3 regions of the Enterobacter sp. RHBSTW-00175 genome follow, and region 3 is predicted to be linked to each of the others. Evidence: predicted binding sites of a transcription regulator. Region 3 holds the regulator's gene; each other region holds the start of a gene.
The links. Region 3 encodes PurR, which represses purine synthesis genes. Its sites were predicted from a motif close to CANGCAAACGTTTGCNTG; they were not measured.
Positions count from the first base shown of each region.

Region 1: the regulator PurR is predicted to act here: its motif matches at 1,534-1,551, upstream of pyrC (dihydroorotase).
Region 2: the regulator PurR is predicted to act here: its motif matches at 1,749-1,766, upstream of gcvT (glycine cleavage system aminomethyltransferase GcvT).

Region 1 is NZ_CP055930.1:4,087,505-4,090,787, forward strand. It holds gene dinI (DNA damage-inducible protein I) at 101-346, opposite strand; gene pyrC (dihydroorotase) at 422-1,468, opposite strand; gene HV107_RS19515 (lipoprotein) at 1,597-2,157, opposite strand; gene mdtH (multidrug efflux MFS transporter MdtH) at 2,283-3,283, opposite strand, start outside.
Region 2 is NZ_CP055930.1:1,145,237-1,148,519, forward strand. It holds gene gcvP (aminomethyl-transferring glycine dehydrogenase) at 1-23, opposite strand, end outside; gene gcvH (glycine cleavage system protein GcvH) at 151-540, opposite strand; gene gcvT (glycine cleavage system aminomethyltransferase GcvT) at 564-1,658, opposite strand; gene ubiI (FAD-dependent 2-octaprenylphenol hydroxylase) at 2,088-3,283, opposite strand, start outside.
Region 3 is NZ_CP055930.1:4,454,862-4,458,144, forward strand. It holds gene punC (purine nucleoside transporter PunC) at 1-74, opposite strand, end outside; gene punR (DNA-binding transcriptional activator PunR) at 189-1,100, shown strand; gene purR (HTH-type transcriptional repressor PurR) at 1,117-2,142, opposite strand; gene HV107_RS21565 (YnhF family membrane protein) at 2,440-2,529, shown strand; gene HV107_RS21570 (MFS transporter) at 2,695-3,283, shown strand, end outside.

The DNA of each region.
Region 1 (3,283 bases), 370 kb from region 3:
AAAGAAGACACCCAATTATTTTGAACTATCCCAAATACCGGATAGCAGATAAAAAAAAGCCGGGGCGACCCGGCAAAAAAACACAATGAGGGAGCAAGATTTAATCGGTGATGAACCAGTCGTCGGCACTTTCCCACGTTTCTTGCAGGATTTCGCTGATGCGATCTTTATCTTCTTTCGCAGCGCCAATAACGGACAGATTGTTCGCGGCAGCATAACGTACCGTTACGGCGCCATCGTTTTCCGGGAAACTGTTGTGAATACGGCGGGATAATTCACCGGCAAGCGCATCAAGCGCGCCAGCAGGCAGAACGGTTGTTTTGGCGATGGTAACTTCAATACGCATAAATGCCCCCTGTGTAATATACTGTTTATTTATACAGGTATATTATGGGTTTGACAACAAGGGGCATTGATATTTTTAGCGTTTAACTGTCCATTGCACGGTTTCACCCGCCAGGAATGGGATCAGCGTGTCGTCAGTCAGTGGAATGGCGTCTTCTACCTGGTACGCGGTGCGCTCCAGTTCGATAAAGGTTTCATTGACCGGCAGGCCATAGAAACGCGGGCCGTTCAGGGAGCAGAAGGCCTCAAAATGCGCCAGCGCGTTCATCTCTTCAAACACGGTTGCGTAGCTGGCAAGTGCCGTTGGCGCGTTAAAGCAGCCCGCACAGCCGCAGCTCGCTTCTTTACGATGACGCGCGTGTGGCGCGGAATCGGTGCCCAGGAATGCGCGGTCGAAGCCACTTGCCACCAGCTCGCGCAGTGCCTGCTGGTGAATATTACGCTTGAGGATCGGCAGGCAGTAGAGATGCGGACGAACACCGCCTACCAGCATGTGGTTACGGTTAAACATCAGATGCTGTGGGGTGATGGTAGCAGCGATAAGCTCGTTGCCGTCGCGAACATATTCGGCGGCATCTTTGGTGGTGATGTGCTCAAACACCACTTTCAGTGCAGGCAGACGCTGACGCAGCGGCTCCATCACCGTCTCAATAAAACGGGCCTCACGGTCGAAGATATCAATATCAGCATGGGTAACTTCGCCGTGGATCAGCAGCGGCATCCCCAGTTTCTGCATTCTTTCCAGCACCGGCATAATGGCGTCGATACTGGTTACACCGTGGCTGGAGTTGGTGGTCGCATTGGCCGGGTAGAGCTTAGCGGCGGTGAACACCCCTTCGTTAAACCCGCGCTCCACCTCGTTCGGGTCGAGTGAGTCCGTCAGATAGCAGGTCATCAGCGGGGTGAAATCATGGCCCGCAGGGACGGCATCAAGAATACGCTGGCGATACGCGATAGCAGCATCGACGGTGGTGACTGGCGGAACCAGGTTAGGCATAACAATCGCGCGGCCATAAATTTCGCTGGTATAAGGCACGACGGTTTTCAGCATATCGCCATCACGCAGATGGATATGCCAGTCGTCAGGGCGGCGGATTTTAAGAACCTGGGGTTGTGCAGTCATGGATGAGCTCCGGCTTGTCAGGAATCAGTCATTGGGATGGCCGTTTTTGCCGGACACAAATCATAAGCGGAAACGTTTTCGTTTGCACACATTTCCGTAAAAAAAAGGGCGCCTGAGCGCCCCTGGGGTTAATCGGTGAATGGAATGATGATTTCTCCCGGTTTCACCTCTATCCCTTTTGCATATTTTTTGGCAAGTGATTCGCCTTTGCTCTTATCTTCACTCAGAACATAGGCTGGCTGCTGGTTGAAATAGCTGCTCAGCGACTGGTTGAGGTAGGGGATCAGGGTCTGGATCACCGGTTTCATCTTATCGGGTGAAACCACTGCATCCACCACTTCCATCTCTTGCAGATAGATGGCCCCTTTCTCTTTATTGAAGACCGGCAGCGCTTTGAGCTTGAGTTTGATATTCGCTTTCTGGCTACCGAAGAGGGAATTCATGTCCAGGTCTGCATCACCGGTAAGGGTGACTTTGTTCGGCTCTTCACGCCCAATCTGGCTGGTGAGCTTGCTCAGCACGATATGCGCGTCGGCAAGGCCCGGCACGCCAATGTCTTTTGAAAAGTTGTTATGCTTTTCCAGCGCCTGATTAATCTCCTGCTCACTGACGGTATATTGCGTAAGCTGGTTACAACCCACCAGCAGGCCGCTAACGACGAATGCTGCGGCAAAGACGATCTTCTTCATGGCGTTCCTCAAAAAAATATCGGCGCTTCTGTCCTGATGCGTCAGTATGTCAGTGAGATCTGGCAGAAACCAGCAGAAAAAACTGATAAAGAAGGGCGGGAGAGCGCTCCCGCCGAACAGAGAGGTTATGCGCCAGGCTCGAGCATCCCGCGCGCACTGCGTTTCTGGCTGAACTGCCACCACAATGCAAGAAGTGTAATAAAGCCCACCACGCCCAGCATCATCCACGGAAGCTCTGGTTGATTCAGCGCTTTGCCCGCATCAAACAGCCAGCCACCGCCGGCATAGCCCAGCGCACCGCCAAAGGCCAGCCCAAGACGGCTGAACCCCATATAGCTGCCACGGGCGCGGGCGTCTGCCAGAGAGGCACTCAGCGTTTCACGCGCCGGTTCGGCGATAATCGAACCGATGTAGAACGTGCATATCAGCATAAAGAGCTGCTGCAAGGTATTCACTAGCCCAATCGGCATCATGCTCAGGGTCATCAGCAGCAGCCCGGCCATCAGCCGATGCTCAAGACGAAACCGGCGTTCGCTCCAGCGAGCAATCGGATAAAGCAGCGTCAATGAGAGGCTGGCTTCAATGGCATACATCCATTTGACGGCCGCGGGTGAGCCGGCAATATCGTTGACCATGATGGGCAGCATCAGCATGACCTGAACCGCGAGCATGTAATAGCCCGTCAGGGTCAGTACATAAGTGACGAAGCGTTTGTCACGTAGCACGCGGCCCAGACCTTCACGCACTGGGGCTTTTACCGTCGATAATTTCCATGCAGGCAGCAGCCATGCGTTAAAGGCTGCACACAGAATAAAGAGCACTGCGCCGGTGGCACACACCAGACGAAAATCATATTGCAGCAACCAGCTTCCCAGCAGTGCGCCTACCACCGCACCGGCGCTATCCTGCATCATCAGCACAGAGAAGAAGCGGCCTCGCTGGCGCGGGCGGATCAGCTTGACCACCAGTGCCGTTCGTGGGGGATCGAAGAGGGTGCCGCCGATACCGGAAAGGAAGCAGGAGAACCACAGCAACCAGGGTTCATGCGCAATTCCCATGGTGGCGAAACCTGCCGCGCGTAACAACATCCCGGTGACAATCATTGGCTTGGCACCAAAACGGTCAG
Region 2 (3,283 bases), 2.1 Mb from region 3:
AGCTGGCTTAAAGTCTGTGTCATGAGCGATGGTTCCTGAAACGTGCAGTGAATGTGTTTTCTCCCTCTCCCTGAGGGAGAGGGCTGGGGTGAGGGTGTCGTCTGTTCCCCCTCCCCCTACCCTCTCCCCAAAGGGGAGAGGGATAATGGCTTACTCGTCTTCTAACAGGGCTTCGTACGCGGTCGCATCCAGCAGGGCGGCAACTTCCGCTTCGTCGCTGGCTTTAATTTTAAAGATCCAGCCGCCTTCATATGGTTCGCTGTTCACCAGCTCCGGGGAGTCGCTCAGTGCATCGTTCACGGCCACGATTTCGCCGCTGACGGGTGCATAGATGTCGGATGCCGCTTTAACAGATTCCGCAACCGCGCAATCGTCACCTGCGCCTACGGTCGCGCCCACTTCTGGCAGATCAACAAACACCATATCCCCCAGCAGCTCTTGCGCGTGCTCGGTGATCCCTACGGTGTAAGTGCCGTCCGCCTCTTTGCGCAGCCACTCGTGTTCTTTGCTGTATTTCAGTTCTGCTGGCACATTGCTCATTGAATTTCTCCTGATAAAAATGATTAGGCGACCGGCTTACCGGCGCGAACAAAAATCGGTTTAGTCACATTGACCGGCATTTCGCGGTTGCGGATTTGCACCACCGCCGTTTCGCCAATTCCCGCCGGTACACGTGCCAGTGCAATACTGTAGCCCAGAGTCGGGGAGAAGGTACCGCTGGTGATAACGCCTTCGAGGTGATTGCCGTTAGCATCGGTGAAACGTACCGGCAGTTCGCCGCGCAGCACGCCTTTTTCGGTCATCACCAGGCCGACCAGCTGTTCGGTGCCTTGTTCACGCTGAATTTCCAGTGCTTCACGACCAATGAATTCACGGTCTGCGGGCTCCCACGCAATGGTCCAGCCCATGTTGGCTGCCAGCGGAGACACACTCTCATCCATTTCCTGCCCGTAGAGGTTCATCCCGGCTTCCAGACGCAGCGTATCGCGCGCACCCAGACCCGCTGGCTTAACGCCCGCTTCTACCAGCGCACACCAGAAATCGGCGGCTTTCTCATTCGGCATGGCAATTTCGTAGCCCGCTTCACCGGTATAGCCGGTGGTCGCGATAAACAGATCACCTGCCTGCACGCCGAAGAACGGCTTCATCCCTTCAGTCGCTTTACGTTGCTCATCGCTAAACAGAGAAGCGGCTTTTGCCTGTGCGTTCGGTCCCTGTACGGCGATCAACGACAGATCGTCACGAACAGTGATATCTACAGAGAAAGGTTCAGCGTGTTGGGAAATCCAGGAGAGGTCTTTTTCGCGGGTGGCGGAGTTTACAACGAGGCGGAAGAAATCTTCAGTGAAGTAATAAACAATCAGGTCATCTATCACACCGCCGGAAGCATTGAGCATCCCGGTGTAGAGCGCTTTGCCTGGGGTCTTTAGTTTTGCGACGTCGTTTGCCAGCAGATAACGCAAAAACTCCCGGGTGCGGCTACCGCGCAGGTCGACAATGGTCATATGGGACACGTCGAACATGCCGGCATCGGTGCGCACCGCATGATGCTCATCAATCTGTGAGCCGTAGTGCAGCGGCATCATCCAGCCATGGAAGTCCACCATGCGCGCGCCGCATAACACGTGTTGATCGTACAAAGGAGTCTGTTGAGCCATCTTTTCCTCGTTGAATAAGCAGGGCTATCTTGCGTTTCATGCGCCCAAAATCGCCACGAAACCTGGCGTCGACATCGCCTTACGGATGTCGACGCAAACGTTCTCTTTGACCTGAAGTTACCACCGAAATGGGTGATTAACCATAAGGCAAAGCGGGTCATCACATTAGCTTATGACTAAAAACCGCTAAAAAGCCTACAGAGTTATTCACTGGTAAAATGCGATTAACCCCGCATAAAATTAACATCACGCCAACATGATTTAGCACATGGTGATATTTCATGCGGAAAAGTGGGCTGAATTTCCGTAACATAAAAAACGTAAGATTAGATAATCTAATGCGAAAAATGGCGTGGAATTAGAATATTTCAAACGAGGGAATTTCCCCGGCGCAGAAGCCGGGAAAATAAAGTGTGACGGGGGTCAATACTATTGGAGCCAGTCGGGAAGATCGTTAAGGCCCATCGCCTGACGCAGGAGTTGCGGTTTTACACCCGGGAGGGTGTCGGCCAGTTTCAGGCCAATATCACGCAGCAGTTTTTTGGCCGGGTTTGCGCCAGCGAACAGCTCGCGAAAGCCCTGCATGCCTGCCAGCATCATCGCGGCACTGTGCTTGCGGCTACGTTCGTAGCGACGAAGGTATAAATGCTGACCAAAATCTTTGCCTTCACGGTGCAGACGACGCAGCTCATCAACCAGCTCTGCGGCATCCATAAAGCCCAGATTAACCCCCTGCCCGGCCAGCGGATGTATGGTATGCGCGGCATCTCCTACCAGAGCCAGACGGTGCGCCGCGAACTGACGCGCATAGCGTCCGGTAAGCGGGAAGACCTGCCGTTCGCTTTCAAGGGTGCACAACCCCAGACGATTATCAAAGGCAACGCACAGCGCCTGGTTAAATTCTTCAGGCGTGGCTTCCTGCATCCGTTGCGCTTTTTCCGGCACCAGCGACCAGACAATGGAACAGAGGTGCGGGTCGGCAAGCGGCAGAAATGCCAGAATACCGTCATTATGGAAAATCTGACGCGCCACGCCGCCGTGTGGCTCTGCGGTTCGGATCGTGGCCACAAGCGCGTGATGACGATAGTCCCAGAAGGTCAGCGGAATATCTGCTTTATTACGCAGCCAGGAGTTTGCGCCGTCGGCCCCTACTACCAGCCGCGCGGTGAGCATATCGCCGCTTTGCAGGGTAATGAATGCCTCATTTTCGCCCCAGGCCACCTGCTGGATTTGCGCGGGCGCCATAAGCGTGACATCGCTACAGCGCTGGGCTTTTTGCCACAGCGCGTGGTGGATAACTGCATTCTCAATAATATGGCCCAGATGGCTGTACCCCATGCTTTCGTCATCAAAAGCAATATGGCCAAAGCTGTCTTTGTCCCACACTTCCATTCCGTGATAGCAACTGGCGCGGTGTGCGACAATATCCGACCACACGCCCAGGTGAGTCAGTAGTTTTTCGCTGGCGGCATTGATGGCCGACACACGTAATTCTGGCTGCGCATCCTGTGCAACGGGCTGAGGCAGTTTTTGCTCAAGCACGGCCACACGCAGGCCGCTACCCTGTAAACCACAGGCCAGCGCCAGCCCGACCATTCCGCCGCCGACAATGGCGACATCAACAT
Region 3 (3,283 bases):
TACATATCGGTAGCTAAAAAGCCCAGCACGCTTAAGCCGCCGAGCCAGACTAGAAAACCTTTCCTGGGTTGCATTGTTTTATTCTCCTTAAGGAGGCAGGGTACGTTGGCGCAGAGTGTAGGGAGTGCAAAGCGGCTTGTGAAACGCTAATATTTGGCGGGTGCATTCAAATTTTTTGCAGGCAGAAAATGTGGTCAGATTATTCTCTTGAAGTTGTGGATGCTGTCGCCCGTAACGGCAGCTTCAGCGGAGCCGCGCAGGAACTACACCGCGTCCCCTCGGCCATTAGCTACACGGTGCGTCAGCTTGAGGAGTGGCTGGCCGTTCCGCTGTTTGAACGCCGCCATCGCGACGTGGAGTTAACGCCTGCCGGGGCGTGGTTTTTGAAAGAAGGGCGTTCTGTTATCAAAAAAATGCAGATCACTCGTGAACAGTGTCAGCAGATTGCTAATGGCTGGCGAGGTCATCTTTCTATTGCGGTGGATAACATCGTAAAACCCGAACGTACCCGGCAGATGATTGTCGATTTTTATCGCCACTTCTCCGATGTCGAGCTGCGGGTATCGCAGGAAGTCTTTAACGGTGTCTGGGATGCGCTGGCAGATGGCAGGGCAGAGATGGCGATCGGCGCAACACAGGCCATACCCGTTGGGGGACGTTACGCATTTCGCGATATGGGAATGTTAAGCTGGAAATGCGTGGTGGCAAGCGATCACCCGCTGGCGGCAATGGCAGGGCCGTTAAGCGATGATACCCTGCGTAACTGGCCATCGCTGGTACTGGAAGATACGTCACGCTCGTTACCCAAGCGTGTGACCTGGCTTCTGGATAACCAGCGACGGGTGATTGCGCCCGACTGGGAATCCTCCGCGACCTGCCTTTCTGCCGGGTTGTGTGTGGCAATGGTGCCGGTCCATTTTGCCAGACCACGAATCGATGCCGGGGAGTGGGTTGCCCTTGAGCTTGAAAACCCATTCCCGGACGCGGCCTGTTGTCTGACCTGGCAGCAAAGTGACGTATCGCCCGCGATGGCCTGGCTGCTGGATTACCTGGGGGACAGTGAAACGCTGAACAGGGAGTGGTTACGGGAGCCAGATTAACTGGCTCCGTACACGATTAACGGCGGTAGTCGCGGAAAGGACCGTCCGCCACGGAGCGACGTTCGATAAGACGCGGGTGGACTTCAATTGACTGCGACTCTTCACGTTTGTTAACGATCCTGTCCATCAGCATGTTGAAGGCTGTTTCACCCAGAGAATCTTTCGGTTGATGAATAGTGGTCAGCGCCGGGGTGAAGAAACGCGCGTTGCGCACGTTGTCATACCCGATCACAGAAATATCCTGCGGTACGCGCAGACCCAGCTCATCGGCAGCACAAAGCGCACCCATCGCCATAATATCGCCACCGCAGAAGACAGCAGTCGGACGATGCGGCTGGGAGACTATTTGCTGCATTGCGCGGTAACCGGATTCAGGCTCAAAGTCACCCTGAACAATCCAGTTTTCTGGAACGGTGATCAGTGCTTCTTCCATGGCTTTCATAAATCCGGCCAGGCGGCCTGCACCGGTGTTGCGCTCCAGTGGACCTGGAATCACGCCAATCTCGCGGTGACCCCGTTCTACCAGATAACGACCGGCCATGTAACCGCCTTCAAAGGCGTTATCGATTACTGAGTCAGTAAAATCGGCGTGCGCTTCACCCCAGTCCATCACCACCATTGGGATGTGACGGTACTCTTCCAGCATGGAGAGCACAGAATCCGGGTATTCGGAACACATGACCAGCAGGCCATCCACGCGTTTTTGCGCCATCATTGACAGATAAGCGCGCTGTTTCTCATGGTTGTTCCATGCGTTACCCAGGATCAGGGTATAGCCTTTCTGGAAGCAGTTTTTCTCGACCGCCTCGATTATCTCTGCGAAATATGCAGCTTCGCTGCTGGTGGCCAGCAAACCAATGGATTTGGTGTGATTAACTTTAAGGCTACGTGCGACCGCGCTTGGCGAATAGTGCAGTTCTTTGATCGCCGCCCAGACGGCATTACGCGTCTCTTCCGCTACAAAACGGGTTTTGTTAATTACATGTGATACGGTTGTAGTGGAAACGTTTGCGCGTTTTGCCACGTCTTTAATTGTTGCCATTAAATGTCACTCCAGACCATATCCTAAGCTCCTGAAAAACTTGAAGGTAAACGTTTGCCTTCTCTCACCCTTATCACGCAATCTGGAATTGCGACACGCCGGGAAAACGACACAGGACGTCAGGAGGGGGTCAATGGCCGGTACGCTAATAAATTTAGCGTGGAATTTTGTCCTATCTTGATGAAAAGGGGAAGAGCAAAAGTGGATATCAGTTTAAATCCAAGAAGATTTTTGACGTAAACTGTGTAAAAATGAGCAAGCTCACTTTTCGTAAGGTGATTAAAAGGAGAAAAATTGATGAGTACCGATCTTAAGTTTTCGCTGACGACCACCGTTATCGTGCTGGCACTGATTGTTGCAGCTGGTCTGACGGCTGTATTGCACTGATTTACGCGGGGGGAGAGTTCTCTCCCTCCACATTCCTCGCTGATTGTTACTTCTCCGGCAATAATCTTTTGCCAAATTGTTAACTTCTCATTTTTTGTGATTGGTGTCATGCTTTTTGCTTCTTTGTTCTGTGTCGCGGTACGACACGGCATCCGGAGTTGACTCATGAAAATCAATTATCCTCTGCTGGCCCTGGCGATTGGCGCTTTTGGGATTGGCACCACCGAATTTTCCCCGATGGGGTTATTGCCTGTTATCGCCCGGGGTGTAGACGTCTCTATCCCGGCGGCCGGTATGCTGATTAGCGCCTACGCGATTGGCGTGATGGTAGGGGCACCGTTAATGACGTTGCTGCTTTCACACCGTGCGCGCCGTAATGCGCTGATTTTCCTGATGGCTATTTTTACCCTGGGGAATGTGCTTTCCGCGCTTTCACCGGATTACACCACGCTGATGTTGTCACGTATCCTGACCAGCCTTAACCACGGTGCCTTCTTCGGACTGGGCTCGGTGGTTGCAGCAAGCGTTGTACCTAAACATAAGCAGGCCAGCGCCGTGGCAACCATGTTTATGGGTCTGACCATTGCCAACATCGGCGGTGTACCTGCGGCCACGTGGCTGGGTGAAGCGATCGGCTGGCGTATGTCGTTCCTGGCAACCGCTGCACTGGGCGTGATTGCTATGGTCGCACTGTTCTTCTCGTTGCCAAAAGGCAGCGCAGGCGAACGCCCTGATGTACGCAAAGAGCTGTCCG